2 regions of the Amycolatopsis thermalba genome follow, and region 2 is predicted to be linked to the other one. Evidence: predicted binding sites of a transcription regulator. Region 2 holds the regulator's gene; the other holds the start of a gene.
The links. Region 2 encodes HspR, which represses chaperone genes until heat shock. Its sites were predicted from a motif close to ANNTTGAGTNNNNNNNACTCAANNT; they were not measured.
Positions count from the first base shown of each region.

Region 1: the regulator HspR is predicted to act here: its motif matches at 4,345-4,369, upstream of lon (endopeptidase La).

Region 1 covers NZ_CP091196.1:1,125,655-1,141,345, reverse strand. The annotation lists gene L1857_RS05595 (MaoC family dehydratase N-terminal domain-containing protein) at 1-301, opposite strand, end outside; gene rpmG (50S ribosomal protein L33) at 644-808, opposite strand; tRNA gene L1857_RS05585 (tRNA-Met) at 985-1,057, opposite strand; tRNA gene L1857_RS05580 (tRNA-Thr) at 1,111-1,183, opposite strand; gene L1857_RS05575 (putative bifunctional diguanylate cyclase/phosphodiesterase) at 1,260-3,875, opposite strand; gene lon (endopeptidase La) at 4,386-6,779, shown strand; gene L1857_RS05565 (DedA family protein) at 6,832-7,470, opposite strand; gene L1857_RS05560 (sensor histidine kinase) at 7,579-8,727, shown strand; gene L1857_RS05555 (response regulator transcription factor) at 8,718-9,362, shown strand; gene L1857_RS05550 (sporulation protein) at 9,705-10,643, shown strand; gene L1857_RS05545 (multicopper oxidase family protein) at 10,644-12,104, opposite strand; gene L1857_RS05540 (DUF5957 family protein) at 12,101-12,310, opposite strand; gene L1857_RS05535 (sensor histidine kinase) at 12,418-13,530, shown strand; gene L1857_RS05530 (response regulator) at 13,527-14,189, shown strand; gene L1857_RS05525 (TetR/AcrR family transcriptional regulator) at 14,183-14,785, opposite strand; gene L1857_RS05520 (MFS transporter) at 14,839-15,691, shown strand, end outside.
Region 2 covers NZ_CP091196.1:150,704-166,394, forward strand. The annotation lists gene L1857_RS00750 (cation diffusion facilitator family transporter) at 1-94, opposite strand, end outside; gene L1857_RS00755 (DUF742 domain-containing protein) at 115-825, opposite strand; gene L1857_RS00760 ((Fe-S)-binding protein) at 1,471-3,756, opposite strand; gene L1857_RS00765 (DMT family transporter) at 3,904-4,227, shown strand; gene L1857_RS00770 (TetR/AcrR family transcriptional regulator) at 4,224-4,784, shown strand; gene L1857_RS00775 (YbhB/YbcL family Raf kinase inhibitor-like protein) at 5,851-6,393, opposite strand; gene L1857_RS00780 (DUF4097 family beta strand repeat-containing protein) at 6,542-7,213, shown strand; gene L1857_RS00785 (alpha/beta hydrolase) at 7,210-8,583, shown strand; gene dnaK (molecular chaperone DnaK) at 8,716-10,572, shown strand; gene grpE (nucleotide exchange factor GrpE) at 10,569-11,264, shown strand; gene dnaJ (molecular chaperone DnaJ) at 11,292-12,470, shown strand; gene L1857_RS00805 (heat shock protein transcriptional repressor HspR) at 12,467-12,904, shown strand; gene L1857_RS00810 (IS3 family transposase) at 13,115-13,975, opposite strand; gene L1857_RS00815 (transposase) at 13,993-14,274, opposite strand; gene L1857_RS00820 (dienelactone hydrolase family protein) at 14,445-15,152, opposite strand; gene L1857_RS00825 (globin domain-containing protein) at 15,163-15,691, opposite strand, start outside.

The sequences.
Region 1 (15,691 bases), 970 kb from region 2:
CGCCCGCGTGCACCGGGCGCGTGTAGCTGAACGCCTGGTCGCCGTGCACCATCCGGCTGTAGTCCAGCCCGAGTTCGGGGTCCTCGGCGATCGCGTTGATCGCGTCGAGGTTGATCACCGTGAGGAAGGTGGGCGGCGCGATGACGTCCGGGTAGCCGGCCGCGCGGGCCGCCTCCGCGTCGGTGTAGAGCGGGTTGGCGTCGCCGATCGCGGCGGCGAACTCGCGGATCTTCTCGCGGCCGACTTCGTACGTGGAGTCCGGCGGATACGTCCGCCCGACGAACGAGGGGTCCAAAGGCACCCGCGCAGCCTACCTACCGGGCGAGCGCGCACAGAGCCTGTCTGGCGGCCTCGCCGAGCGGGTGGCACAGCTCGGACGGCGTGACGTCCGCCGGTGACGGGCTCGGCCGCTGCCGCGCCGTCCGGGACGGCGTAGGCGCAGGTTGACCAGCCGGGATGACATGCCAGCGGGGCGGCGCTCGGCTACCTCGCGGAACGGCCCGTGATCCCGGAGTGGGCAGCCCGGGCCGCGGTCGGGGTCGACGTGGTGGCCGGGATCACGATCCTGGCGAGGGGCCCGGAAAGCACGAAGGCCGCTCCGGGGGGGACCGGAGCGGCCTTCGTCGAAACCTGGGTGCTGGCGTCAGCGGGTTTCCTTGTGAACCCGGTGCGTACCGCAGTTCGGGCAGAACTTCTTCATCTCCAGGCGATCCGGGTCGTTGCGCCGGTTCTTCTTGGTGATGTAGTTGCGGTGCTTGCAGACCTCGCACGCCAGCGTGATCTTCGGTCGCACGTCGGTGGCAGCCACAGCAAAGCCTTTCTCTACACAACGAACCCCCCACCGGCGACCTCAACCTGCCAGGTCACCCGACGTGGGGGTCCAGGGGGCTTGCCCCCTGGCGGGGGTCCGGGGGTCCGACCCCCGATGCAATGGCGAAGCGGACTCGGCTCACGCAGTCTGTGAGCATAGCTCGCCCATCCGCGTAGCGGTGGCCGGACTTGAACCGGCGACACAGCGATTATGAGCCGCTTGCTCTACCGACTGAGCTACACCGCCTTGACCGGCCGTCAGGCTCCCCCGCCGAAGCGAGGGCGTCCTGCTGACCACCGAGCCCCAATACGGAATCGAACCGTAGACCTTCTCCTTACCATGGAGACGCTCTGCCGACTGAGCTATTGGGGCGAGTTCCAACGTCTGAACGTTGAAGCCTCGAAGAGATTACATCCCCGGCCGGAGGGCCCGTGCAGGGGGGTCCCTTTTACGTCAGGAGCGTCAGCACCGTCTCCATCTTGCGCCCCGTCGACCGGGCCGTGCGGGCCTGCAACCAGGCCTCCAGGCGGTCCTCGGCCAGCGGGCGGGAGATCAGGTACCCCTGGGCGACGTCGCAGCCCATCGCCTCCAGCTGGTCCCGCGCCACGTCCTCCTCGACGCCCTCGGCGACGACCGCCAGCCCCAGCGAATGCCCCAGCTCGACGATCGACCGGACCACCGCCAGATCCCCGAGGTCGGTGCCCATGCCGAGGACGAAGCTCTTGTCGATCTTGACCTCGTCCACCGGCAGCTGCCGCAGGTAGGCCAGCGACGAGTAGCCGGTGCCGAAGTCGTCGACCGCCAGCACGATGCCCAGCCCGTGCAGCTCGCGCAGGATCGGCAGCGCCTTCTGCGGATCGGCCATCACCCCGGACTCGGTCAGCTCGAAGGTGAGCAGCTCGGGCGGCACGCCGAACTTCCGCAGCACCTCGACGACCTTGGCCGGGAAGTCCTCGTCGGCCAGGTTCCGCACGGACAGGTTGACCGCGACGGAGATCCGCAGCCCCTCGTCCATCCACTTGCGCACCCGGATCAGCGACTGCTCCAGCACGAACCCGGTCAGCACGCCGACCAGGCCGGCGGCCTCGACCGCGGGCACGAACTCGTCCGGGTCGAGCCGGCCGAACTCGGGGTGCTGCCAGCGCACCAGCGCCTCCACGCCGAGGACCTGCTTGCTCGGCAGCGACACCTTCGGCTGGTAGTGGACGCTGACCTGGCCCTCCTCGATGGCCTGCCGGAACTGGGTGACCATCTGGAACCGGCGCAGGAAGATCTGGCCCATGCTGGGCACGTACCCGCGGACCTCTTCGCCGCCGCGGGTGGCCCGCACGGCGACGTCGGCCCGCTGGAGCAGGCCGTCCACGTCGCCGGGGTCGAGGGTGTCGTCGTCGGCCGCCGAGGCGTAGCCGACCATCGCGTTGGCCTCGACCGTGAGCCGGTCGACCGGGTAGGGCACGGACAGCTGCGCGCGCAGCCGATCGGCCACGTCGTGCACGTCCTGGCCGCGCACCCCGGTGAGCAGGGCGGCGAAGGACGCGCCCTCCAGGCGGGCCAGGGGCACGTCGGGGCCGAGGGCGTCGCGCAGGCGGCGTCCGGCGGCGACCACCATCCGGTCCGCCCACGCGTAGCCCAGCGCGTCGCTGACCGCGGAGAACACGTCCAGGTCGATGCGCAGCACGGCGGAGTCGGGGTGCTCGGCGAGCGGCTCGCGCGCGACCTGCCGGAAGCCGGGCCGGTTGAGCAGGCCGGTCAGCGGGTCGTGGTAGGCGTCGTGGCGCAGGGTGGCGACCAGGCGGCGGTTGTCCAGCGCGGTCGCCAGGTGGCTGGCCATGGTGCCGAGCAGCTGCACGTCGTACTTGCCGAAGCCCCGCCACCGGGACAGGCGGTCGTGCGCCTCGACCACGCCGAGCAGCTGGTTCGCGCTGCGCAGCGGCACCACCAGCGCCTCCTGCGCACCGCGGCTGAGCAGTCCGGCGGCGATGTCGCTGTTGGCCTCGGTGATGCGGAAGTGCCGCACGTGCGAGCCGGGCAGGCGCAGCATCGGGTCGTCGGCGGGCAGGTCCGCCGTCGGCATCGGCTCCCCCGCGACGACGGCGCGCATGTCCGCGGTCGGTTCCAGGCGCAGCCGCAGCACCACGCGGCCGGCGGAGAGCTGGTCCTTGATGCGCTCGGCGATCGTCTGCCACTCGCTGACGTTCACCCCGGCCGCGAGGTCGTCGGCGCCGCTGGCCGGGCGCGCGGCGGCTTGCTGACCGGAGCGGGCGACCATCAGGCTGACGTCGGAGAGCGCCTCCATGTCCCGCTGCTCACGCAGCAGATCGGAGTAGGCCCAGTACAGCGCGGACAGGCCGGCGAAGACGGCGAGCACCAGCGGCCACGCGTTGGCCGTGCCGGCGATCACCAGGTAGCCGCTCAGGCCGACCGACGCGTTGACGAACCCGACGACCAGGATGCGGCCGGTGAGCCGGAGCGCGGTGCCGATGCGCATGCGGCGGCGCAGCACCCGGACGGCGGCCAGCGCCAGCAGCGTGCTGGTCAGCGGCGCGGTCAGGGTGCCGGCGAGCGCGGCGGGCCAGGTCATCTCGGTGGTGCCCATGATCCGCTCGACCAGGCCGGCCACGGCGAACGCGCTGGTGATCTCCAGCAGGAACGCGCCGGCGTTGTAGAGCACGCGCCCGGAGACGCGGCGGACCAGGAGCGTGCTGATCCCGGCGACCAGGTGGGCCGCGAGGACGACCTCGAACGGCGCCACGAAGAAGCCGATGACCAGCGGGATCTCGGTGAAGGAGATGGTCCAGGAGATGCCGGACCGGACGTCGACGTTGATGCCGAGCTGCTCGGCGAGCAAGAAGGACAGGGCCAGCACCGGGCCGATCCACCACAGCTCCGCCGAACCGTGGAACGGCAGCCACAGCGACACGGCGACGGCGGTGAGCACGCCGACCGAGAAGACGGTCAGCGTGTAGACCCGGAAGCGGCGCTCGTCCGCCCGCGCCTCGGCACCACCAGCATTGGCGGCTGCCGCCGGGATGGGGCCGTCCGGCCTGCCATCGGAGTCCGGCATGCAACCTCCTTCCACCCATACGCCCCAGTGCGCCCGCCGGTACTCACCGCGCACGAGACGGTGATCTCGGTGCGAATGAGGGGATCACTGTACCCCGGAGGGCGTACTTCAGCCTCTTTCCGGCCGCCATGACATCACCTCATAGTTAACAACGTGCCAACTACGGTGACCAGCGGAGACTTACGGGTGAGATGGATCTTTTCGGCGATCGCTCCCGGTAATCGACGTTAAGCGCGTCGCCCGGCTACAACGCGTTCCCCGCGAGCCGCCGTGCTGCGCTCCCGCGCATTGATCGCGATTCAATCGCGATCGTGATTGAACAGCGCCGATGACTGTGCGTGGCCCGCCCGCGATGCGACGAGCGTCTCAGTTTCGCCAGCCGGGACCGCTGCCGGGCCAGCCCCGGTTTTATTCCCGGACGCCGTCCGCTGCGAGCGAACTACCTGCGGAAACAAACCGGCTCGCCGGAAAGTTGAGCTAGGCAGACTCAACCAGGTAGGGAGCAAACAGATGACCGACACCAGGCTCCTCCCCGTACTGCCCCTCGACGACGACGTCGTGCTGCCCGGCATGATCGTCCCGCTCGAACTCGACGACGCGGAGACCCGCGCCGCGGTCGACTCCGCCCAGGCGAAGGCGCCGTCGTTCCCGGGTATCCGGTCGCTCCCGGCCACGCAGGCCGAGGTCCTGATCGTCCCGCGGGTGCACGGGGAGTACGCCGAGCTGGGCGCCGTCGCGACCATCGAGCGCGTCGGCCGCATCCCCGGCGGCAAGGCCGCCGTCCTGCTGCGCGCCACCCGGCGCGCCCGGGTCGGCGAGAACGGCGACGGCCCCGGCGCGGCGCGCTGGGTGTACGCCGAGCCGGTCGCCGAGATCTCCGGTGAGCGGGCCCGCGCGCTGGCCGCCGAGTACAAGACCGTCGTGATCTCGATCCTCCAGCAGCGCGGCGGCTGGCAGATGATCGACGCGGTGCAGCAGGTCGAGGACCCGTCCGCGATCGCCGACCTGGCCGGCAACTCGCCGTTCCTGAGCACGGACCAGAAGCTGGAGCTGCTGACCGCGCTCGACGTCGCGACGCGGCTGGAGAAGGCACTGGAGTGGAGCCGGGAGTACCTGGCCGAGCTCGAGGTGACCGACACCATCCGCAAGGACGTCGCCGAGGGCATGGAGAAGCAGCAGAAGGAGTTCCTGCTGCGCCGCCAGCTGGAGGCGATCCGCAAGGAGCTGGGCGAGCTGGACGGCACCGCCGACTCCGACGACTACCGCACCCGCGTGGAGCAGGCCGGCCTGCCCGAGCACGTCCGGACGGCCGCACTGGCCGAGGTGGACAAGCTGGAGCGCACCTCCGACGCCTCGCCGGAGGGCGGCTGGATCCGCACCTGGCTGGACACGGTCCTGGAGATCCCTTGGAACGACCGGACCACGGACGTCCACGACATCGCGGCGGCGCGGGCGGTGCTCGACGCCGACCACGCGGGCCTGGACGACGTGAAGGAACGCATCATCGAGTACCTGGCCGTGCGCGCCCGCCGCGCCGAAGCGGGCCAGGGACAGGTCGGCGGGCGGCACTCCGGAGCCGTGCTGGCGCTGGTCGGCCCGCCGGGTGTGGGCAAGACCTCGCTCGGTGAGTCGGTCGCGAAGGCGATGGGCCGCAAGTTCGTCCGCGTCGCGCTCGGCGGTGTCCGGGACGAGGCGGAGATCCGCGGCCACCGGCGCACCTACGTCGGCGCGCTGCCCGGCCGGATCGTCCGCGCCATCAAGGAGGCCGGGTCGATGAACCCGGTGGTCCTGCTCGACGAGGTGGACAAGGTGGGCGCCGACTACCGCGGCGACCCGACCGCGGCCCTGCTGGAGGTGCTCGACCCCGAGCAGAACCACACCTTCCGCGACCACTACCTCGAGGTCGAGCTGGACCTGTCGGACGTGGTGTTCCTCGCCACGGCCAACGCGCTGGAGACCATCCCGGGGCCGCTGCTGGACCGGATGGAACTGGTGACGCTGGACGGCTACACCGAGCACGAGAAGGTCGTCATCGGCCGCGACCACCTGCTCCCCCGCGAGCTGGAGCGGGCCGGGCTGGGCCGCGACGACGTGCGGTTCACCGACGCCGCGCTGAGCCGGATCGCCGCCGAGTACACCCGCGAGGCGGGCGTGCGCAACGCGAACCGGACCATCGCGAAGGTGCTGCGCAAGATCGCGACCCGGGTCGCGCTCGACGAGGCGATCCTGCCGGTGACCGTCGACGCGGCGGACCTGGAGGGCTACCTCGGCCGTCCGCGGCACCTGCCGGAGTCGGCGCTGCCCGCGTCGACCCAGCGGACCGCGACGCCGGGGGTGGCGACCGGGCTGGCCGTCACGGGCGCCGGCGGGGACGTCCTCTACATCGAGGCGTCGCTGGCCGATCCCGAGTCGGGCAGCTCCGGGCTCACCGTCACCGGGCAGCTGGGTGACGTGATGAAGGAGTCGGTGCAGATCGCACTGTCCTACCTGCGCTCGCACGGCGCCGAGCTGGAACTGCCGGTCGGCGACCTGAAGGACCGGGGCGTGCACGTCCACGTCCCCGCGGGCGCGGTGCCCAAGGACGGGCCGAGCGCCGGGATCACGATGACCACGGCACTGGCGTCGCTGCTGTCCGGTCGCGTGGTGCGGGCCGACGTGGCGATGACCGGCGAGGTGTCGCTGACCGGCCGGGTCCTGCCGATCGGCGGGGTCAAGCAGAAGCTGCTGGCCGCGCACCGGGCCGGGGTGAAGACGGTGATCATCCCGCAGCGCAACGAGCCGGACCTGGACGACGTCCCCGCGGACGTGCTGGCCCAGCTCGACGTGCACCCGGTGTCGAACGTGCGGGAAGTCCTCGACCTGGCGCTGGCGCCGGCCACCACCCCCGTGGTCCAGGCCGCCTGACGCCCGCGAGCGAAGCCGCCCTCCCCTGCCCCCGGGGAGGGCGGCTTCGTGTTCACGCCCGCACGCGGTCGCGCAGTCGCGTGACGACGAACACCACCAGCGCGATCGCGACGGCGCCGATCACCGCGTACTGGAAGATCCCCGCGTAGTCGTTCATCACGTGCCAGTTCGCGCCGAGCAGGTAGCCGGCGAAGACGAACAGCGTGTTCCAGATCAGGCTGCCCAGCGTGGTGAGCACCAGGAACCGGCCGAACGGCATCCGTTCGATCCCCGCGGGCAGTGAGATCAGGCTGCGGAAGATCGGCACCATCCGGCCGAAGAACACCGCCTTGGTGCCGTGCTTGGCGAACCACGCCTCGGTGCGGTCGAAGTCGGACGCCTTGACCAGCGGGATCCGCAGCAGCAGCGCACGGGTCCGGTCGCGGCCGAGCAGCGCGCCCAGCCAGTAGACGATCACCGCGCCGGCGACCGAGCCGAACGTGGTCCAGGCCAGCGCTTCGAGCAGGCTGAACGTGCCCTGGCTGGCGGAGAACCCGGCGAGCGGCAGCACCAGCTCGCTCGGGATGGGCGGGAACAGGTTGTCCAGGCCGACGATGACGGCGGCGCCGAGCCCGCCGAGGGAGTCCATGAGGCCGACGGCCCAACCGGCGAGTCCCCCGAGCGGTTCGGCCTGTGCGAGGTGAAGATCCATGCTTTCGACGCTAGGAATCCGGGACGGCCGCGACCATGGGGTGCAGCACCCGATCATCCTGCGGAAAACCTCAGTACCGGGCGCGTGGAACCCCGCTAACCTCGGGATATGCCCACAGTGGACGTGCGCCGCGCGATGCGGGTGACGGCGGGGCTGGCGCTCGGTGGGCTGAGCGCGTTCGCCGAGGCGGTCTTCGTGATCGTGGCGACGCTCGCCCTCGCCGTGCCGGCCGCGCGCCCCGCCGTGTTCGGGGCCACGCGCTGGTTCGCCGAGCGGGACCGGTCGCGGCTGCGGCGGTACCTGGACTACCCCACCTCGGACGACTACCGGGACTCGCGTGCCCTGCGCTACCTCGGCACGCGCAGTGTGGTGGGCGGGCTCGGGGCGGGCATCTTCGTGCTGATCGCGCTGGGGGTGGCGGCGGCCGGGATCATGGTGTGGCAGCTGATCAGCGGGCACCCGCTGGGCGGCGGCGACCCGATCGGCGAGGACCAGGACTGGTACGACGCGCCCGGACTGCTGTTGATCGGCGTGTTGCTGGTCTTCCTGGCGGTGCAGGGGCTCATCGGGGTCGTCGCGCTGGAACGCCGGCTCGCGCACCACTTCTTCGGGCCCACGAAACAGGAACGGCTGCAGCGCCGCGTCGACGCGCTGACCCACAGCCGGGCCGAGGTGGTCGAGGCGGTGAACGACGAGCGGCGGCGCATCGAGCGCGACCTGCACGACGGGGTGCAGCAGCGGATCGTGTCGCTGGGCATGCTGCTCGGCCGCGCCCGCCGCGCGAAGGACCCGGAACGGGCGGAGGCGCTGTTGCGGCAGGCGCACGAGGAGACCCAGCTGGCGCTGCAGGAACTGCGGGACGTCGCGTGGCGGGTGTACCCGATCGCGCTGGACGAAGGCGGTCTGGGCACGGCGCTGGAGGCGCTGGCGGAGCGGTCGAGCCTGCCGGTCGGGCTGTCGTACGCGCTGGACGAGCGGGTGGATCCGGCGACCGAGACCGTCGCCTACTTCGTCGCGTCGGAGGCGGTCACGAACGCGATCAAGCACGCGGCGGCGAGCCGGATCGACATCGCCGTGGGGCGGACCGGCAGGATGCTGACCGTGACCATCAGCGATGACGGCGTGGGCGGCGCGCGGCCGGACGGCAACGGCTTGTCCGGGCTGGCCCGGCGGGTCGGCGCGGCGGACGGGGTGTTCACTGTGGACAGTCCGGCCGGCGGGCCGACGGTCGTGCGGGCGGAGCTGCCGTGCGCGTGATCCTGGCCGAGGACTCGACCCTGCTGCGCGAGGGCCTGATCCGGCTGCTCGCCGAGGAGGGCCACGAGGTGCTCGCCGCGGTCGGCAACGCGACGGAGCTGCTCGACGAGGTGTCCCGGGTGCGGCCGGACGTGGTGGTGACCGACATCCGGATGCCGCCCGACCACACCGACGAGGGATTGCGGGCGGCGCTGGAGATCCGGCGGCAGTGGCCGGAGGTCGGGGTGCTGGTGCTGTCCCAGTACGTCGAGAAGCGCTACGCGACGGAACTGATCACCGACGACGGCGGGCGGGTCGGGTACCTGCTCAAGGACCGGGTGATGCAGGTCGGCGAGTTCCTCGACGCGCTGGAGCGGGTGGGGTCCGGCGGGGCGGCGTTCGACCCGGAGGTCGTCCGGCGGCTGCTGGCGCGCACCACGCACGCCGACCCGCTCGCGACGCTGACCGCCCGGGAGCGCGAGGTGCTGGCGAAGATGGCCGAGGGGCACACGAACGCCGGCATCGCGGCCGAGCTGTACGTGTCGCAGTCCGCGGTGGAGAAGCACGTGAACGCGATCTTCGACAAGCTGGGGCTGAGCCATACGACCGGGTACAGCCGGCGGGTGCTGGCCGTGCTGCGATACCTGGGCTCCTGACCCACCGCGAGTCCCACATTCAGTACCGCGAGTCCCACATTCAGTACCGCGAGTCCCACATTCAGTACCGCGAGTCCCACATTCAGTACCGCGAGTCCCACATTCGGTACCGCGAGTCCCACGTTCAGTGCCGTCCGGGAACGTGGGACTCACGCGCCGGAACGTGGGACTCGCGCGCCGGAACGTGGGACTCGCGCGCGGGAACGTGGGACTCGCGCGCCGGAACGTGGGACTCGCGCGCGGGAACGTGGGACTCGCGCGCGGGAGCGTGGGACTCGCGGGCGGTTGCCGGTAGTCTCGATCTTGAGCCTGATTTGTCTGGATCCCAGGAGGAACCCGTTCATGTTCAAGCGGATGCTCAGCGCCTTCGGCGTCGGTGGGCCGTCGGTCGACACCGTGCTCGACTCGCCCCATGCGGTGCCCGGTCAGGTGGTCACGGGGCAGGTCCGGATCCAGGGCGGGAGCGCCGACGCGGCCATCGACCAGGTCGTCCTGTCGCTGGTCACGCGGGTCGAGATCGAGCGCGGCGGGCACGAGTCCGCGGCCACCGGCGAGTTCCACCGCCAGCTGGTGCAGCAGGGGGTGCGGGTGCCGGCCGGTCAGCTGGTCACCGTGCCGTTCGAGCTGCGGCTGCCGTGGGAGACGCCCATCACCGCGGTCGGGGACACGCTGCTGCACGGCATGGCCGTCGGCGTGCGGACCGAGCTGGTGATCGCGGGCGCGCCGGACAAGGGTGACCTCGACCCGGTCCACGTGCACCCCCTGCCGTCGCAGGACCGGGTGCTGGACGCCTTCGGCCAGCTCGGCTTCCGGTTCCGCAACGCCGACGTGGAGGCCGGCCGCCTCTACGGCGTGCGCCAGGAGCTGGGTTTCTACCAGGAGATCGAGTTCTTCCCGCCCGCCGAGTTCGCCGGGCGGATCAACGAGGTCGAGCTGACGTTCGTCGCCGGACCGCACGATCTGGCCGTCGTCCTCGAGGCCGACCGCCGGGGCCGCTTCATGCAGGCCGGCGGCGACTCGTTCGGCCGCTTCCAGATGCCGCACCAGGACGCGGAGACCGCCGACTGGGCCGCGCTGATCGGCCAGTGGCTGGCCGAGGCCGCCCAGCGCGGCGGGCACTCCGCGTTCGGCAACCCGGCCTTCGGCGGCCACCACCACGGGCACCACGGCCGCGGGATGGGCATGGGCGGCGTGGTCGCCGGCGCGGCCGCGGGTGTCGTGGGCGGCATGGTCATGGGCGAGATGCTGGAAGAGGCCTTCGAGTTCGACGGCGAGGAGTGATCACCGCACCACGAAGTTCGCCATCATCATCATGTCCTCGTGTTCGAGGTTGTGGCAGTGCATCACGTACTTCCCGCGGTAGCCCTCGAACCGGACGAGCACCTCGGCCTGGTCACCGTTGCCCAGGTCGACCGTGTCCTTCCAGCCGTGCGCCGTGCCCGGGATCTGGAACGGCGCGAGGTGGATGTGGATCGGGTGCGGCACGTTCTGCGCCCGCAACCGCCACAGCTCGACCGTGCCCAGCGCCGGCTCGGCCACGACCCCGTCGGCGCTGAACGGCATCCCGTTGACCGTCCACAGTGTCATCCCGTGGTGCTCGGCCCCGCCGCGGCGGAACGTGAACTCGCGCTCCACCACCGCGTCCGCGCGGGACAGCGGCCGGACATCGGCCAGCCGGTCCGGGATGGCGCTGTCATCGGCCGCCCGCCGGGTGACCACGAACCGCATCACGCGCGCCGTGCCGTCCTCGCCCAGCCGGTTCAGCAGCGTGACCTCCTGGCCCGGCTGGTACGCCGAGAAGTCGATCACCACGTCGTACCGTTCGGCCTGCGCGATCTGCAGCTGGTCGTGCCGGACCGGCGCGGCGAGCAGCCCCTGGTCGCCGCCGATCTGCACGAACCCCGGCCCCGGCGGGTCCAGCGCGAGCCGGTAGCGGCGGGCGTTGGAGGCGTTGAGGATCCGGAACCGGTAGCGGGCCGCGTCCACCTCCATCACCGGCCAGGGCGCGCCGTTGACCAGGATGCAGTCGCCGAGCACACCGCTGACGAAATCGTCGGTCACCCCGGGCTCGCCGAGCAGTGACGGATCGACCGAGGGGTAGGCGAAGGAACCGTCGGCGGCGAACGACCGGTCGGTGATCATCAGCGGCACCTCCCGCTCGCCACGCGGCAGGGGCAGCGCGTCCTCCTCGTCGTCGCGGATCAGGTGGAACCCGGCGAGACCGCGGTAGACCTGCGGGCCGGTGAAGTCGGCCCGGTGGTCGTGGTACCAGAGCGTGGCCGCCGGCTGGTCCAGCGGATAGACGTACTCGCGCGCCGCGCCGGGTGCGACCAGGTCCAGCGGGTAGCCGTCGTGCTCGGGCGGGGTCCGGCCGCCGTGCAGGTGCACCACCACGGGCACGCCCAGCTCGTTGCGGTGCCGCACGACGGTGGTCTGCCCGCGGCGGGTTTCGATCGTGGGGCCGGGGAAGATGCCGTCGTAACCCCAGACCGTCGTGCGCAGGCCGGGCAGGATCTCCACGTCGGCGGCCCGCTGGGTGATCTCGTAGTGGCCGGGCCGGACCGGTCGCAGCACCGGCGGCACCGGCAGCGGCACGGTGAACGGCTCGGGCAGCTTCGCCGCGCTGCGCAACAGCGTGCCCGCGCTGGACTCGGTCTCGGTGTTCGAGCCGCCGCTCGCGCAGCCCGCCACCAGCAGGCCGGCCGCGGTGACCCGGAACAGGCCGCGCCGGGACAGGTTCATCGGTTCCGCCTCCGCTGGTCGATCAGCACGGCGACGACAGCGCCCGCGACGGCGAGCAGTTGTGGCCCGAAGCCGATCACGAACGTCCAGGGCGCGTCGACCTGGCCGTCCCGCGCGGCGAGCCGCCCGACGAGTTCGCTGAAGACCAGAAATCCCACCGCGAGGCCGACGAACAGGCCGAGGATGGCGACACCCAGGGTTCTCATGGCGCCCAACGTAGGCGGATCCGCGCCGCCCGTCGTCCGTCCGCAAGCGACGGAACAGTCAACATCCGACGACTGTGCGACGGCGCCGGCCTGGCTATTCTCACCAGGTGAGCGAGCGAAAGCGGGTGCTCGCCGACGCCGCTCTCGGGGTCGCGACCTCCACCGTGGTGGCCGTCGCCATCGCGATGGACCTCGGCGGCGCGCGGGCACCCGATCCGGTGGCGTACCTGTTCGCGCTGTGCCTCGGCGCGCTCATGCTCGTGCGCCGCCGGTTCCCGGTGCTGGCGCTGGCCGCGACGACGGCCGGGCTGCTCGCCTACTACGCGGCCGGGTACCCGCCGGTCGGGCTGGCGCTGCCCGTCGCGGCGGCCCTGTTCTCCGCGGCCGAAGCCGGGAAGGCGCGCGTCGCGGCGGTGGTGGCGGCGGCGTTGGTGCTGGTCAGCACGGTCTTCCGGTTGCGGCAGGGCGAGAACCCGGACTACCTGCTGGGCTTCGAGCTGGCGTCGACGGTCGGGCTGATGCTGAGCGCGATCGCGCTGGGGGCGTTGCGCGCCGAACAGCGCCGCACCGCGCGGCAGGCGGCCGCGGAACGGGAGTGGGAGGCCCGGCGCCGGGTCGAGGAGGAACGGCTGCGGATCGCGCGGGACCTGCACGACGCCGTCGGGCACACGCTGGCCGTGGTGTCGGTGCAGGCCAGCGTTGCCGCCGAGGCGCTGGACGACGATCCGGACGCGGCCCGCTCCGCGCTGACGACCCTGCGGCTGGCCGCCGACGAAGCCGCCCACGACCTGCGCACCACGCTCGGCCTGCTGACCGACGACTCCGGCCGCGCCCCGGTGGGCAGCCTGCGGCACCTGGACGCCCTGGTCACCGCGACCGTCCGAAGTGGTCTGGCGGTGACCGTGTCCACCGAGGGCGAACCGGTCGCGTTGCCCGCCGCGGTGGACACGACGGCGTACCGGATCGTGCAGGAGGCCCTGACCAACTGTCTCCGCCACGCCCGGGCGAGCAAGGCGGAGGTGCGGGTGCGGTACGAACCGGACCGGCTGCGGATCCAGGTCCGCGACGACGGCGCCGGCGCCGAACTGCCGGTCCGCACCGGCCGCGGGCTGGACGGGATGCGGGACCGGGCCGAACTGCTGGGCGGGTCGGTGGCGCTGGATTCCCGCCCGGGCGCGGGTTTCCGGATCGACGCGAGCCTGCCGGTGGAGCCGCGATGATCCGGGTGGCGCTCGCCGACGACCAGCACCTGATGCGGGCCGGCCTGTTCGCGCTGCTCGCCCGCGCCGACGACATCACCGTCGTGGGCGAGGCCGCCGATGGCGCGGAGGCGGTGACGCTCGCGCTGACCGCGCGGCCGGACGTCGTGCTGATGGACATCCGCATGCCCGGCGTGGACGGCATCGAGGCCACGCGGCGCATCGTCGCCGACCCGCGGTTGCGCGCCGTGCGGGTCGTCGTGTTGACCACCTTCGACACCGACGAGCACATCCTCGACGCGATCCGCGCCGGGGCCTCGGGTTTCCTGCTCAAGAACACCGAGCCCGGCGACCTGCGGGCGGCCGTGCGCACGGTGGCCGGCGGGGAGGCGTTGCTGTCGCCGTCGGTGACCCGGCGCGTGATGGCGGCGGTTGCGCGGGGGCACCGGACCGACCCGGCGCGGCTGGCGCACCTGACCGGGCGGGAACGGGAGCTGCTCGCCGAGGTCGCCGCGGGCCGGTCCAACGACGAGATCGCCGGGCGGCTGTTCCTGAGCCCGGCCACCACCCGCACCTACGTGAGCCGCCTGCTGTCCAAACTGGACGCCCGGGATCGCGCGCAGCTGGTGCACATCGCCTACGAGACCGGTCTGGTCCGTCCCGGCGACGCCGGTCAGTGACCGCAGCCGCGCCACCGCGGCGTGACCACCCCGGCCAGCACCACGTCCACCACCTGCTCCGCCAGGTTCCCGGTGACCGGTAGGTGTCCGAAGAGGACGCGGTAGTAGGTGGTGGATGCCAGCATGTCGAGCACGAGACCCAGGTCGAGGTCCGGGTCGAGGTCGCCGCGCTCGATGCCCCGGCGCAGGGCCTGCGCGGTGGACGCCCGTCGCGTGTGGAAGTAGTCGCGCAGGAACACCGCCGAAAGTTCCGGATCGTCGGCGAGGTCGGCGACCAGGGCGGGCAGCACGCGCCGTCCGATCCTGGTGGTGAAGGCCTCGCTGAGCGTCCGGATCCCGGCGATGAGATCGCAGCGCGTGCACCCGGTGTCCGGCGTGGGCACCGCGCCGACGGTGGCCACCAGTGCGTCGACGACCAGGTGCTGGCGCCCGCGCCACCGGCGGCGCAACGCGGGCTTGCTCGTGCCCGCCCGGCTCGCCACGGCTTCCAGCGTGAGGCCCGCGTAGCCCACCTCGTTCAGCAGGTCCACCGTCGCCTCGCGGACAGCCCCGTCGATGCGCTCGTCGCGTGGCCGTCCCGCCCGGGTGCTCGTCACAGGGCCCATCCTAGCACTTCCATTCCGTTCCGATACGGAACATAATTGCCGCCATGACTGTCTCCTCGACTTCCGAGGGTGTGCTCTCGCCCCGCTACCGGGCTCGCACCGTCGGCATCGTGCTCACCGTCGGACTGGTCGCGCTCGAGTCCCTCGGCGTGGCGACCATCCTCCCGGACATCTCCCGCCTGCTCGGCGGCCTCGGCTCCTACGGCTGGGCGCTGGCCGCGCTGATGCTGGCGAACATCGTCGGCACCGTCCTCGCCGGTCACGCCGCCGACCGCGGCGGGCCGGCCCGCCCACTGGCCGCCGGGGTGATCGCGTTCGCGCTCGGCAGCGCGCTGGCCGGTCTCGCCCCGTCGTGGACGCTGTTCCTGCTCGGCCGGTTCACGCAGGGCCTCGGCGTCGGCGCGGTGATGGCGATGGCCTACACCTTGATCGGGCTGGTCTACCCGGAACGCCTGCGTGCCCGCATGTTCGCGCTGCTGTCCTCGGCCTGGACGATTCCGTCCCTGGTCGGCCCGGTCGTCGCGGCGGCGGTGGCGAGCACGATCGGCTGGCGGTGGGTGTTCCTGGCCATGATCCCGCTCGCCGCGATCGCGGCCTGGTGCACGCTCCCCGGCCTGACCACGCCGGCCACCCCGGCGCCGGACGGCTCCCGCTGGCGTCCGCTGGTCGCCAGCGTCGCACTCGCCGCGGGCACCGCCGTCGTCCTGGCCGCGCTGGAACTCCACACCGCCGCGGTGCTGGTCCCGCTCGCCGCGGCCGGGCTGGTTCTCGCCGTGGTCGCGCTGCGGCACGTCACCCCGGCCGGGACCCTCACCGTCCGGCGCGGGGTGCCGGCCGGGGTGGTCGTGCGGTTCCTGCTGTGCGCGGTGTACTTCGGCACGGAGGCGTTCCTGCCGC
Region 2 (15,691 bases):
TCATGATCGCGATGGCCAGGTTGACACCGCCGGCCAGCAAGACGGTGAGGGTGCTTTCGCCCCCGCCGGTCTGCCGCTCCGATTCCTCGCTCACCGGCCGATCCTACGAGTGGATCACAGCCGCTGCAGGCCGTCCAGAACGCGCTTCATCAGCTCGAGCGGCGGGCGCCCCTCGGCGGTCCGCTCGATGCCGTGGATGTGCAGCAACCCCAATTCGGCCATATCGGACAACAGCACCCTGGCGACGCCGAGCGGGATCGACAGCAGCGCCGCGACCTCGGCCAGCGACCGCGGGCTGTCGACGACCGCGCGCACGGGCTGGTACTCCGCGCTCAACGCGGGGCCGGTCCACTTGGCGTCGGCCCGGACGGACACCAGCGTCTCGATCGCCAGCTCGTACGCGGAGTGCGTGCGCCCCTTGGTCAGCACGTACGGCCGCACGCGCAGCCGGTTCTCCTCGTCGGGGTCGAGCAGCTCGGCGGGTTCCGGCTCCGGCTCGGCGGGCTCGGGGCGGGGCCGCGGCGAGGGCTTGAACTCCTCGCGCGGTTCGGGGTCCGGCAACGGTTCGGGCTCCGGTTCAGGCGCGGGATCCGGCTCCGGTTCGCGGTACCGAGCGAGCTGCTTCTCGGTGGGGAACCGGGCACCGGCGGCCCGCTTGGTCTTCGTGGTCTCGGCGGGGACGGGGTCCGGAGCTTGTGGTTCCGGACCAGGGGGTTCGGCGTTTTCGCCGGTCAGCTTCCGCATCTGCGTCACGGACGGGAACCGGGCACCGGCGCGCGCGACCGCCGGCTCTCCGGCCGGTCCGGTCCCGTCGGGTACTCCCATGCTCAGCCCCGTTCGCGCGCGTCAGCATCCTCCGCGGGCAGCGTCGGCAGCGTGACGAACAGAATAACCCGGGTGTCGAGCCCCCAACGGGCGGTTGTGACTCGCAGGTTCAACGGTCCTGCGGCAAGTTCGCGGTCGGTGGTGGTGAGCCCGTCGCAGGTCGCTCGCGCGCCCAGTGACACGGGCTGTCGCGGATCTCGGCCAGGTGGACCAAGCCGGCGCTGGACGCGGACGAGCGGGCCGAGCGGCTGACCCAACCGGAGAGGAACGAGAAGGCGGTTCCGCTGGGGGCCTGCCCGACTTGTCCAAGTTCATGGCGACGGCGTCCGTATCGGAGTCGGCCCTGGGAGACGAAGAAGAGTGGGCGCGTGCTGCCCGCTGCCGAAGTGTGGCGTTACACGTCATCGTGCCGTTTCGCGTGCGGCAGGTGGCCTGCTACTGGATCCACCTCATCTTCCCGACGCGGGCGGTTGCCAAGGCCTCATGCGCCTTCGGCTGCGAGCGTAGGCGGATGCCGGCGAGGGAATGACGGCGTGCGGCGGTCACGAAGATCTTGTCGGCGCTCTCCCCCGTTGGCGGGAGCTGGGTGGAGACGCGTCGAGGGCCGCCCCACCGCGCGGTGGGGCGGCCCTCAGCGCAACCGGATTACTTGTCCTCGGTCGGGAGCGGCGTGCCGGTGGGCACCTGGTCCGTCCGCGCGTCGGCCTCCAGCGGGTCCGACTCGACCGCCGGCAGGGAGTCCGCACCGGGCGCCGGCGCGGGCTGCGGGCGTCGCTTGACCGCCGACAGCAGCAGCTGCGAGACGTCCACGACCTCGACCTTCTCGCTCGCCTTGCCGTCGTTCTGGCGCGCGGTCACCCCGTCGGTGAGCATGACGCGGCAGAACGGGCAGCCGGTCGCGATCTTCGACGGCGCGGTGCCGAGCGCCTCGTCCACGCGCTCGATGTTGATCCGCTTGCCGATCTTCTCTTCCATCCACATGCGGGCACCACCGGCGCCACAGCACATCGACCGGTCGCCGTGCCGCGGCATCTCGCGGAACTGCGCACCCGACGCGCCGACCAGCTCACGCGGCGCCTCGTAGACCTTGTTGTGGCGGCCCAGGTAGCACGGGTCGTGGTAGGTGACGTCGTCCGCGATCGGCGCGACCGGCACCAGCCGCTTCTCCCGCACCAGGCGGTTGAGCAGCTGCGTGTGGTGCACGACCTCGAACTTCCCGCCCAGGTCCGGGTACTCGTTGGCGAGCGTGTTGAAGCAGTGCGCGCAGGTCGCGACGATCTTGCGGCTGCCCGGCTCCCGGCCCTCGAACACCGAGTTCAGCACCTCGACGTTCTGCTGCGCGAGCATCTGGAACAGGAACTCGTTGCCGGCGCGGCGGGCCGGGTCACCGGTGCAGGACTCCTCCGGGCCGAGCACCGTGTACTTGACGCCCGCGATGTGCAGCAGCTCGGCCACCGCGCGGGTGGTCTTCTTCGCGCGGTCCTCGAACGCGCCGGCGCAGCCGACCCAGAACAGGTACTCGGTGTCGCCCAGCTCGCCGTCGAACACCGGCACCTCGAAGTCCAGGTCCTCGGCCCAGGCCATCCGGTCCTTGGCGTTCTGGCCCCACGGGTTGCCCTTGTTCTCCAGGTTCTTGAACATCCCGTTCAGCTCGGTCGGGAAGTTCGACTCGATCATGACCTGGTAGCGGCGCATGTCGACGATGTGGTCGACGTGCTCGATGTCCACCGGGCACTGCTCGACGCACGCGCCGCAGGTGGTGCACGACCACAGCACCTCGGGGTCGATGACACCGCCGTCGTCGCCGACCAGCGGGCGCTCGGCCTCGGCCAGCGCCAGGACGTCGATGCCGGCGTAAGGGTTCTCGCCGGTCAGGCCCACCTCTTCGCCGGTGACGTCCTTCTTGCCACCCGCGAGCAGGTAGGGCGCCTTCGCGTAGGCGTGGTCGCGCAGCTGCGTGATGACCAGCTTCGGCGACAGCGGCTTGCCGGTGTTCCACGCCGGGCACTGCGACTGGCAGCGGCCGCACTCGGTGCAGGTGGTGAAGTCGAGCCAGCCCTTCCAGCTGAAGTCCTCGATCTGGCCGGCGCCGAAGACGTCCTTCTCCGGGTCGGCCTCCTCGAAGTCGAGCGGCTTGCCCCCGCTCATCATCGGCTTGAGCTTGCCCAGCGCGGTGCCGCCGTCGTCCTCGCGCTTGAAGTAGATGTTGAAGAAGGCGCTGAAGCGGTGCCAGGCCACGCCCATGGTGAGCGTCTGGCCGACGATGTACAGCCAGATCATGCCGGACAGCAGCTTGACCAGCGCGGTGATCGTGACCGCGACCGTGCTGGCCGGCAGGATCTCGGCGAGCGGCTTCGTGACGAAGCTCGTCCACAGCGCCGGGTCCTCGATGCCGCTGGAGATCTTGAACGCCTTCACGCCGAGGATGCCCAGACCCTCGACGATCACCACGGTCTCGACGAAGTAGGCCTGCTTGAAGTTCGACCCGGCGAAGCGCGACTGCCGGTCGGCGCGGCGCGGGTGGTTCAGCTGCCGGATGATCACCAGCGCGAGCCCGCCGACGACCGTGCCGAGGCCGAGCAGTTCGGTCAGCAGCAGCCACAGGCTCCAGTTGCCGATGATCGGCCAGTGGAAGTGCGGGTCGAACGTCTCGCCGTAGGCCTCGAACCAGGACAGCGAACCGATCAGGAAGCCCCACATGACCAGCCAGTGCCAGGGGCCGACGTGGCGGAACTTGTTCATCCGCGTGTGGGCGGCGAACTCCTTGATCAGCGTCTTCATGCGCGGCCCGAACGGGCCGTTGCGCGTCGCGTCCGGTTGTCCGAGCCGGATGATCCGGACCATCCGGTACACACCGGTGCCGAACATGATCCAAGCGACGATGCTTACGGCGACGCCGACCACGCCGAGCGTGATCTGCAGTGCACCCATGATCGGGGCCTTTCGTCCGTGATGTGGTGGGTTGGCGGGAGCCTAACCGGATTTACCCATGAGTAACCGATTGGCGCGAGTTGAGTCCCACGAGTGTGGTGTAGGACTCCCTGGATATCGGGACGATCGTACCGGTAGTTTGGGTTGATGGTCGCATACATCTTGCTCGCCCTGGCCATCGCGGCCGAGGTCACCGCCACTGTTTCGATGAAGTTGTCGGAGGGCTTCACGAAATTGTGGCCGTCTGTGGTCGTGGTGGCCGGGTACCTCGTCGCGTTCGCGGCACTCGCGAGCGTGCTCAAGCGCGGGATGCCGGTCGGGGTGGCGTACGCGATCTGGGCGGCGGTGGGGGTCGCGGCGGTCGCGATCATCGGGGTGCTGTTCCTCGGGGAGCCGGTGAACCTGACGATCGTGGCCGGGTTGGCGCTGGTCATCGGCGGGGTGGTGCTGATCGAGGTCGGTTCGGCGTGAAACCCCAGCGCGACGGCCGCCGGGCGCGCGGCGAGAAGCGGCGGCAGGAGATCATCGACGCGACGCTGCGGGTGATCGAGCGGGACGGCGTGGCGGGGGTGACGCACCGGACGGTCGCGGCGGAGGCCGGGGTGCCGACGACGTCGACGACGTACCACTTCGAGACGCTGGACGATTTGCTGATCGCCACGTTGATTTCGTGCGCCCGCGACATGGCGACCGAGGTGTACTGGACGATCGACCGGGCGCGTTCGCGGGGCAGCCGGGGAGCTTCGGAGGTGGCGACGCTGCTGGCCGAGGCGCTGGGCCCGCGGCGCGGCCGGACGATGGCGGAGTACGAGCTGTACCTGCTGGCCGCGCGACGGCCCGAGCTGCGGCCCGCCGCGCGGCGGTGGCTGGACGTGCTGACGACGATGGTGCGCCCGGACGACCTGGTGGCGCTGCGGGTGTTCCTGGCGGGGATCGACGGACTGCTGATCCAGGGCTTGATCGACGACGAGCCCCCGACGGCGGACGAACTGCGGCCGACGGTGGAGTACCTGCTGAAGCCGCGGTGAGCGTGGCGCGAGGTGACTGACCGCGGCGCGGTAGGACGACCAGCCGCGGTGGCACGGGGCGACCAGCCGCGGTGAGCGTGGCGCGAGGTGACTGACCGCGGCGCGGTGGGACGACCAGCCGCGGTGGCACGGGGCGACCAGCCGCGGTGAGCGTGGCGCGAGGTGACTGACCGCGGCGCGGTGGGACGACCAGCCGCGGCGCTCCGGGGCGACCAGCCGCGGTGGCGCGAGATGTCGAGCCGCACACGTACGAGGTGCCCAGCCGCGGGTCGGCGGGTGGGCCACTCGCGATCGCGCCAAGGGGCCACTCGTGAGCCTTCGAGTGGGGCCGGTCGTGAGGCGACGAGCGGGCCACTCGCGGACACGCGAAAAGGCCAAGCACGAACCCCGAAAAGACCACCCACGAAGCTGCGAGAAGACCACTCATGGACCCGCGAGAAGACCACCCATGGACCCAGTCATGGACCTGCTCGTGGGCCGGTCGCGGCGAGCGAAGAGGCCACTCGTGAACCTACGAGAGAGCCAGTCGTGTGGCGGCGAAGTGACCAACCACCGCCGCACGAGAGAACCAGTGACGCGCCCGGCCGCGCGAGAGGGCCGTTCGCGAAGGGATGAATGGACCGTTCATCGATGGGCGAAACCCACCCGGAAAAAAGAGCGGGGCGGGTCCACAAAGATCGGGGCGGGGTCCCACCAAAATGCGGGGCGAGATCCCCACCAAAGGAACGGGGCGAGGTTCCCAACCAAGGAACGGGGCGAGGTTCCCAACCAAGGAACGGGGCAAGGGCCCCATCAACGAGCGGGGCGAGGTCCCCAACCAAATCGGGGCGGGTCCCAACCTCAGGAACCCGCCACCGGACAACCCGTCCCCGCGGGACGGCCTGCCCCGCCGGGCAACCCGCCCAGCCAGGATTGCGCCGACCCGCCAGGTTGCGCCCCGCCGACGTTGCGTCCCGCGGGACAGCCCGCCCCGCCGGACGGCCTGCCCGCCGGACAGCCCGCCCCGCCGAACAACCCGCCCGCCGGACAACCCACCCCCGCCGGGCGGCTCGCTCACCCGTCCAGCTCAGCCCTTGTTCTCGTACACCGGCACCACCATCGCGCGTGCCAGGGTCGCTCCGAACATGTTGAACCCCAGGAACGCCGGCGTCGCCGTGTCGGGCAGGTCCAGCGACTCCACGTTCAGCGCGTGCACGACGAAGAAGTACCGGTGCGGCCCGTGCCCGGGAGGCGGCGCCGCGCCGAGGAACTGTCGCACGCCGCCGTCGTTGGTCACCGTCACGGCGCCCGCCGGCAGGCCGGAGCCCGACGCGTCCCCGGCACCCGACGGCAGCGAAGTCACCGACGCCGGGATGTTGTACACCGCCCAGTGCCAGAAACCGCTGGCCGTCGGGGCGTCCGGGTCGTAGCACGTCACCGCGAAGCTCTTCGTCTCGGCCGGGAAGCCCTCCCACGCCAGGTGCGGCGACCGGTCCGCACCGCCGGGGACGCCGAAGATCCCGCTCAGGTGCGGCGCCGCGAGCGTCTCCCCGTCGGCCACGTCGTCGCTGCGCACCGTGAACGCCGGCACCGACGGCAGGAACTCGTACGGGTTCGGTGGTTGTGGCATCGCTTCCTCCTCGTCACAGAGTGGCCGGTGATCACCCTAGTGCCGGTCGGGGTGACCCCCGGGATGAACCGGGGGCTTCCCCGATACCGGCCCCCCACGCCCAGGCCATAGCGTGTCCGGCACAGCAAAGTTCACTGGGGAGGACGCAATGCGCAAGCCGGCACTCGCGATAGGCGGGATCGCGCTGATCGTCGCCGGGGTCGGGATCGCCCTGAACTGGGACTGGTGGCGCATCTCCGAACGCGCCGAGCTCACCAGCACCGTCACGCAGCCGATCTCGGCCGTCCACGTCGACAACAACTCCGGCGACGTGCGGATCCGCATCGAGGACACCGCCACGACCTCGGTCAACCAGGTCCTCCACTACGACGGCGACCAGCCCGGCCAGGCCTTCCGCCTCGCCGGTGCCCAGCTCGTCCTGGACGGCTGCGGCAACGACTGCACCGTCGACTACGAGGTCGTCGTGCCGCGCGGCACCACCGTGACCGGCGAGGTCCGCTCCGGCGACTTCACCGTCTACGGCGCCGCCTCGGTCGACCTGGCCGCCAGCTCCGGCGACATCCGCGTCCAGGACATCACCGGCCCGGTCACGACCCGCACCAAATCCGGCAGCATCGACGTCGGCCTCGCCACCGCGCAGAACGTCCACGCCGAGGCCCAGAGCGGCGACATCCGGGTCGTCGTCCCCGCCGACCGCTACCGGGTCGCGGGCGAGACCAAGAGCGGCGACCGCTCCATCAACGTCGTCCAGGACCCGGCCGCGCCCCACCTGCTCGACGTCCGCACCTCCAGCGGCGACGCGACGGTGACCCACGCATGATCCCGGCACTGGCCCTCGCCGCCACCCTGCTCGTCACCCCCGTCATCACCCCGGCCGCACCCGCCCTGACCTGGCACGACTGCGCCACCCCGCAGACCGCGAAGCGCCTGCAGTGCGCCGAACTCGACGTCCCGGGCGCGATGCTGCGGCTGACCCGCCTGCCCGCGCTCGACCCGGCTCGCCGCATCGGCTCGCTGCTGGTCAACCCCGGCGGGCCGGGCGGATCCGGCGCCGACGTCGTCAGCTACGGCGGCCTCGGCCTCGCCACCCCGGAGTTCGCCGAGCTGAACCAGCGGTTCGACGTCATCGGCTTCGACCCGCGCGGCGTCGGTGGCAGCACCCCGGCCATCACGTGCGGCCCGATGCACGACCCCGCGGTCAGCCGCTTCCCCGCCGACGACGCCGGTTACGCCCGGCTCGCCGCGCACAACCGGGACGTCGGCCTCGGCTGCCGCGGACCCCGCCGGGTCGACACCGCGACCGTCGCCGAGGACGTCGAGCGCATCCGGCTCGCCCTCGGCGAGGACCGGATCTCCTGGCTCGGCGTCTCCTACGGCACCGAGATCGGCGCGCTCTACGCCGCCCGCTACCCGCACCACGTGCGGGCGATGGTGCTGGACGGCGCGGTCGACCACGCCCTGCCGATGCGCCAGGCCATCCTCGACGAGGCCGCCGCCACCGAGGACGGCCTGCTCCGATTCGCCCAGTGGTGCGCGAGCACCTGCGGGGAGGACGTGCTCGCCCGCTACGACGCGCTCATGGCGGACGGCGCGCCCTCGGCGCAACTCGGCCGCCGGGCCACCCCCGAGGAGCTGGCCGCGGGCGTCTACTCCCACCTCTACTTCCCCCAGCTGTGGCCGCGGCTGGCCGATGCCCTCCGCGCCGCGCCGCGGGACGCCAGCGCGCTGACCTCGGTCATGCAGTTCACCTCGCCGGAGTACGCCGCCTACCGGGCCGTCGGCTGCCAGGACTTCCCGGCGCCGTTCACCGGACCAGCGGACCTGCGGCGGCTCGCCGAGCAGGTCCGGGAGGTCGCGCCGCACAGCTGGCGCTACTCCGAGTTCTGGGACTTCGCGTCGGGCTGCCTCGGCTGGCCCGTCCCGGCCGCGAATCCGCCGCACCCCGAGCCGGTGCGCGGCGCGCCGCCGATCCTGGTGGTCGGCGGGACGCACGACCCGGCCACGCCGCTGACCTGGGCGCGCAGCCTGTCCGCCCGGATCGAGGGCAGCACGCTGCTCGTCCACGACGGCGACGGGCACACCGGCCTCTACAACTCGGCTTGTGTCCGCCGCCACGAAGCCGCGTACCTCATTTCGGGTACGCCGGGAACAAGCCCGGCAACTCGCTCGTTACCCTGTCAGAAAGGTTGAGCGAGCATCACTCAAGTCTGATTGACGCCCGACACGCGCCCGAGATAGAACTTGAGTACCACCCGCTCAACGCGGGCGCGAAACCGCAGCTCGCAGGGCTGCGCACAGAGGCTAACCAGGAGGGAACACACCATGGCGCGAGCGGTCGGCATCGACCTCGGCACGACCAACTCGGTCGTCGCTGTCCTGGAGGGCGGCGAGCCGACGGTCATCGCCAACTCGGAAGGCTCCCGCACGACCCCGTCGATCGTCGCGTTCGCCAAGAACGGCGAGGTGCTGACGGGTCAGCCGGCGAAGAACCAGGCCGTGACGAACGTCGACCGGACCATCCGGTCCGTGAAGCGGCACATCGGCACCGACTGGAAGACCGAGATCGACGGCAAGGCCTACACGGCGCAGGAGATCAGCGCGCGCGTGCTGATGAAGCTCAAGCGCGACGCCGAGGCCTACCTCGGTGAGGAGATCACCGACGCGGTCATCACCGTCCCCGCCTACTTCGAGGACGCCCAGCGGCAGGCCACCAAGGAGGCCGGCCAGATCGCCGGCCTGAACGTGCTCCGCATCGTCAACGAGCCCACCGCGGCCGCGCTGGCCTACGGCTTGGACAAGGGCGAGAAGGAGCAGACCATCCTGGTCTTCGACCTCGGTGGCGGTACGTTCGACGTGTCACTGCTGGAGATCGGCGAGGGTGTCGTCGAGGTGCGCGCCACCAGCGGTGACAACCACCTGGGTGGTGACGACTGGGACCAGCGCATCGTCGACTGGCTGGTGGACAAGTTCAAGGCCAGCCACGGCATCGACCTGACCAAGGACCGGATGGCGCTGCAGCGCATCCGCGAGGCCGCGGAGAAGGCGAAGATCGAGCTGTCCAGCTCGAGCAGCGCGAACATCAACCTGCCCTACATCACGGTCGACGCGGACAAGAACCCGCTGTTCCTGGACGAGACGCTGTCCCGCGCGGAGTTCCAGCGGATCACCTCCGACCTGCTGGACCGCACCAAGGCGCCGTTCAACAACGTGATCCGCGACGCCGGCATCTCGGTCGGCCAGATCGACCACGTGGTGCTGGTCGGCGGTTCCACCCGCATGCCCGCCGTCGCCGAGCTGGTCAAGGAGCTGACCGGCGGCCGCGAGCCGAACAAGGGCGTGAACCCGGACGAGGTCGTCGCCGTCGGCGCCGCCCTGCAGGCCGGCGTGCTCAAGGGTGAGGTCAAGGACGTCCTGCTGCTCGACGTGACCCCGCTGTCGCTGGGCATCGAGACCAAGGGCGGCGTGTTCACCAAGCTCATCGAGCGCAACACGACCATCCCGACGAAGCGGTCGGAGATCTTCTCCACGGCGGACGACAACCAGCCGTCGGTGCAGATCCAGGTGTTCCAGGGTGAGCGCGAGATCGCCGCGCACAACAAGAAGCTCGGCATGTTCGAGCTGACCGGCATCCCGCCGGCCCCGCGCGGCGTGCCGCAGATCGAGGTCACCTTCGACATCGACGCGAACGGCATCGTGCACGTCACGGCGAAGGACCTGGGCACCAACAAGGAACAGTCGATGACCATCACCGGTGGCTCCGCGCTGCCGAAGGAGGACATCGAGCGGATGGTCAAGGACGCCGAGGCGCACGCGGAGGAGGACCGCAAGCGCCGCGAGGAGGCCGAGACCCGCAACCAGGCCGAGACGCTGGTCTACCAGACCGAGAAGTTCGTCAAGGACAACGACGACAAGCTGCCCGAGGACCTCAAGGGCAAGGTCAAGACCGCGATCGACGAGGCCAACGAGGCGCTCAAGGGCACCGACACGGCCAAGATCAAGGAAGCCATCGAGAAGCTGAACACCGCGTCGCAGGAGCTGGGCACCGCCCTGTACGCCAACGCGCAGCAGGCCGGTGGCGCCACCCCGGGTGCCGACTCGGGTGCGGCGGGCGCGTCCGAGAACAAGGGCGCGGACGACGTGGTGGACGCCGAGATCGTGGACGAGGACGAGAAGAAGTGACGGGACGCCACTCGAACGAGATCGACGAGCAGGAGCCGGTCACCGAGCCCCTGGTCGTGCGGGACCGGCGCAAGATCGACCCCGAGACCGGCCAGGTGCGGACCCAGCCGGAGGCTGCCGAGGCGCCTGCCGCGGACGCCCCGGCGGCCCACGCCGGGCCGTCGCTCGGCGAGTCCATCGTGGACGACGCGGTGGCGGCTCCGTCGGACGTCGAGAAGGAGCTCGCGGAGCGCACCGCCGACCTGCAGCGCCTGCAGGCGGAGTTCGCGAACTACCGCAAGCGCGTGGACCGCGACCGGGAGGCCGTGGTCACCGCGGCGAAGGCGTCGGTGGTGAACGACCTGCTGCCGCTGCTCGACGACTTCGAGCGGGCCGAGCAGCACGGCGACCTCACCGGCGCGTTCAAGGCGGTCGCGGACAAGCTGGTCGCGAGCCTGCAGCGGATCGGGCTGGAGCCGTTCGGCGCGGAGGGCGATCCCTTCGACCCGAGCGTGCACGAGGCCGTGCAGCACAACACCTCGCCGGACGTGTCCGGGCCGACGGTGACGACGGTGCTGCGCCGGGGTTACCGGTTCGGCGACCGGACGCTGCGGGCCGCGCTGGTGGGCGTCACCGACCACGAGCCGGGCGAGGCCCCGGTCGAGGGTGAGCTACCGGTCGAGCAGTTGTCGGATGAGAACGCACAGCAGTAACACGCACGCGAGAGGAGGAGACGTCCGGTGAGTGCACGGGAGTGGATCGGTAAGGACTTCTACCGTGAGCTGGGCGTCTCCTCCGACGCTTCGCAGGACGAGATCAAGAAGGCCTACCGCAAGCTGGCCCGGGAGAACCACCCGGACGCCAACCCGGGCAACACGGAGGCCGAGCAGAAGTTCAAGGCCGTCTCGGAGGCCTACGGCGTCCTGTCGGATCCGGCCAAGCGCAAGGAGTACGACGAGGCGCGGCGGCTGTTCGGTGCGGGCGGCGGGCCCGGTGGCTTCGGCTTCCCGGGCGGTGGCGGCACCGGCGGCTTCGACTTCGGCGACATCTTCGGCCAGACCGCGGGCACGGGCGCGCAGGGCGGTTTCGGTGGGCTGGGCGACATCCTCGGTGGCCTGTTCGGCCGCCGGGGCCAGCAGAGCACGGGCACCCGCGGCCAGCGCGGGGCCGATGTCGAGACGGACGTGCGGATCGACTTCGCCGAGGCGGTGAAGGGCGCGACCCTGCCGCTGCGGCTGTCCAGCCCGGCGACGTGTTCGACGTGCCACGGCAACGGCGCCCGCCCGGGCACCACGCCGCGCACCTGCCCGACCTGCATGGGCGCGGGGCTGGTGAGCCGGAGCCAGGGGGCGTTCGCGTTCTCCGAGCCGTGCCGCGACTGCCGTGGCCGCGGCCGGATCATCGACGACCCGTGCCCCGAGTGCGGTGGCGAGGGCGTCAGCACCCAGACGCGGACGCTGACCGTGCGGGTGCCCGCGGGTGTGGACGACAACCAGCGGATCCGGCTGGCCGGCCAGGGCGAGCCCGGTCGCGGCGGCGCGGCGGCCGGTGACCTGTACGTCCGGGTGCACGTGAACCCGGACCCGGTGTTCGGCCGGTCGGGTAATGATCTGACGATCACGGTCCCGGTGAGCTACCCCGAACTGGCTCTCGGTGCGACGATCACCGTGCCGACGCTGGACGGGAAGGTTTCGGTGAAGGTGCCCGAGGGGACCGGCAGCGGCCGGGTCCTGCGGGTGCGCGGCAAGGGCATCAAGAAGCGGGACGGTTCGCAGGGCGACCTGCTCGTCACGCTGCAGGTGGCCGTGCCGTCGCGGTTGGAGTCTTCGGAGCGGGAGGCGCTCGAGGCGTACGCGAAGATCGCCGAGAAGCACGACCCGCGTCCGGAGATCACGAAGCTGCTCCGCGAGAGGAGTTGATCGAGGTGTTCGGCGGGTTGCCGCACGGGGCCGACGAGGAGACCCCGGTCTTCGTGATCTCCGTGGCCGCGCAGCTGTCCGGCCTGCACGCCCAGACCCTGCGGTCGTACGACCGGATGGGCCTGGTGTCGCCGGGCCGAACAGCCGGCGGCGGGCGGCGGTACTCCATGCGGGACATCGCGCTGCTGCGCGAGGTGCAGCGCCTGTCCCAGGAGGAGGGCGTCAACCTGGCGGGCATCAAGCGGATCATCGAGCTGGAGAACCAGGTCGAGGCGCTGCAGTCCCGGATCGCCGAACTGACCGAAGAACTGGCCACGGCGTACGCGGCGGCCGAACAAGCCGCGGCGGCGGTGCACCGTTCCTACCGGAAGGACCTGGTGCCGATGAAGCAGGAAACCGCCCTGGTGGTGTGGAAACCCCGCCGCAGACGGTAGAGAGACCAGCGAAGGGCCTCGCGAAGCGGGGCCTTTTTTCTTTTCCAGCGCCACGAACAACCCGCAAGCCGGGCAACGCAACGCACGGACTACCCCAACCAGACCTCCCCCGCTCCCGATCCCCAGCCCGCTTTTGGTCGCCGATCAGGCGTGTCAAGGTACTCTTTTGATGTGCTCCGAAAATCTCGGACGCGGCTCAAGCGGACTGTATCACGCAACCTGCTGATTGGTGAACCATTCGTCGAGCACTTCGATCGGTGGTCGATATCCCAGCGCTGAATGTAGTCGGCGTGTGTTGTAGAAGCCTTCGATGAAGCGGATGATCTCGCGGCGAGCCTCCTTCTTGGTCGCGAAATGCCGGTGGTGCATCCACTCCGTCTTCAACTTCCCGAAGAACGACTCGGCCATAGCGTTATCAAAACAGATCCCGGTGCGGCCCATTGATTGCCGAACATTCTCTTCTCGTAGTAGTCGCCCAAAACTGTAGGAGGTATATTGGCTACCGCGGTCGGAGTGGAAGATCGATCCGGCGGGCAGTCGGATACGGTGCGCTGCCATCGTCATCGCCGTGCACACCAGTTCCGCATCGTAATGCTCATCCACAGACCATCCGAGGATGCTTTTCGAGTAGCAGTCGATCACTGTTGCCAGGAAGAGTGCGCCTTCACCGGTGTTGAGCTGCGTGATATCGCCGACCAGTTTCTCCCCAGGTGCCGACGCGGTGAAGTTCCGTCTGACCAGGTCAGGGATCGGGCCGGCAACCCGGTCGGCGACGGTCAGCCCGCGCCGGGGCTTGACCTGCACGGGAAACAGTCGCGCCTGGCGCATGAGCCGCCGCACCAGCTCGTCGTCGACCTGCACGCCGCCGCGCACCAGCTCGGCATGCACGCGCCGATAGCCGTAGGTGCGCTTCGAAGCGGCGAACACCACGCGAATCTGCTCGATCAACAATCCCCGGCGCTGTTCCTGCGCCGAGACCGCGCGACGCTCCCAGTCGTAGAAGCCCGAGCGTGACACACCCATCAGCCGACACATCAGGGCCACATCGAAATGCGCCTTCTCCGCTGCAATACACGCGTAGCGCTGGGCTACCGTTGTTCTTTCGCGAAGAAGGCTGCCGCTTTTTTCAGGAACGCGTTCTCCTGCTCCAGTTCGCGGATACGCCGCTCCAGCTCGCCCACCTGACCCCGCGTCGCGGTCGGCGACTCTTCAGCTCTCTTCTTTTTCTCGGCCGTCACCCAGTTATGCACCGTCTGCGCGACCAAATCAAAATCGCGCGCCGCTTCGGTATAGCTCAGCCCGCCCTCGAGTACCGCTTTGACGACCTCAGCCTTCAATTCCGGCGAGTACTTTCTCGGTCTCCTTGCCATGAAACGCTCCTCCGGTGTCCTCCGCCAGTCTACTTGGAAGACGTGTCCGGAGACCTCGGAGCACATCACTTTCCCGCCTTGACACGTCTGCTCGGCGACCAATACACAATCATGGAGAGGGGGCGGGGGAGGCCGGCACCCAAGGCGACCGTCAAGCGCCGTAAGGCGCTTTACACCGCCTCCCGACGAAGGTGCTCCGCGAAGAACGCCAGCACCCGCCGCCACGCGTCCTCGCTCGCCTCGCGGTCGTAGCTCATCCCGGCGATCTTCAGCAGCACGTTGACCGGCCCGTGGAACTGGTTCGCGAAGCTGTGCCCGACCGTCGGATACTCCTTCACGTCGTGCGGCACGTCCCGCGCCGACAGTTCGCGCGACAGCTTGTCCGCCGCACCACGCAGCGAAAAGTCCTTCTTCCCGTACGAGGCCACGATCGGACACGCACCGTCCAACACGGACAGATCCTTGGGCAGCTGACCGTAGTACGGCGCCGACGCGTCGAACCCCCGCGACGCCGCCACCAAGGCGAAGCCCCCGCCCATGCAGAACCCGACGATCCCGACGCGGCCGGTGCAATCGGACCGCGACGCCAGCAGCGAGCGGGCCGCGTCCAGGTCCTCGAACGCCCGGCCCCGGCCGGCCGCCAGCTCCTTGAACACCGACTTCACGCACCGGACGAACCCGCCCCGCGAATACAGGTCCGGCGACAACGCCACATATCCGGCCGTGGCGAACCGGTCCGTGATGTTCCGCGCGTCCTGCGACAGGCCGACCGCGTCGTGCACGATCACGACCCCCGGCCAGGGCGGATCGCCCGAAACCTCTTTCTGCGGGGTCGCCAGATAACCGCGAATGGTTCCGTCCGCGACAGGAATCTCCATTCCCCGCAGGCTAGTCGATCGTGAACGGGTCGTACCTGATCTGATCGAGTGCCGTTCCGGCTACCAGCATCCGGGACACCGTCGCCCGGATCATCGCCGGCGAGCCCGACACCAGCACGTCGTGACCGGGCCACGCGCCGTACCGGGTCACCACGTCCGCCAGTGTGCCCTGCTCACCGCTGGTCAGGCCCGGCCCGTTCTCCACCACCGGCGTCACCGTCAGCCACGGGTTGCACGACGCGACCATCCGCAACCCCTCCAGCGCGTACAGGTCCTCCCGCGTGCGGCCGCCGTAGAACAGGTGCACCTTCGGGTTCTCGCCCCACTGGCCCAGCTCGTCGATCATCGCCTGCATCGGCGCGATCCCCGTGCCGCCCGCGACCATCAGCACGTCCCGGCCGCTTTCCCGGTCCACGCCCAGCGTGCCGAGCGGCGGCCCGAACCGCCACACATCACCCGCCTGGGTGTGGCTGACGATCGCCCGGGAGACCCAGCCGCCCTCGATCGCGCGGATGTGGAACTCCAGCGAGCCGTCCGGG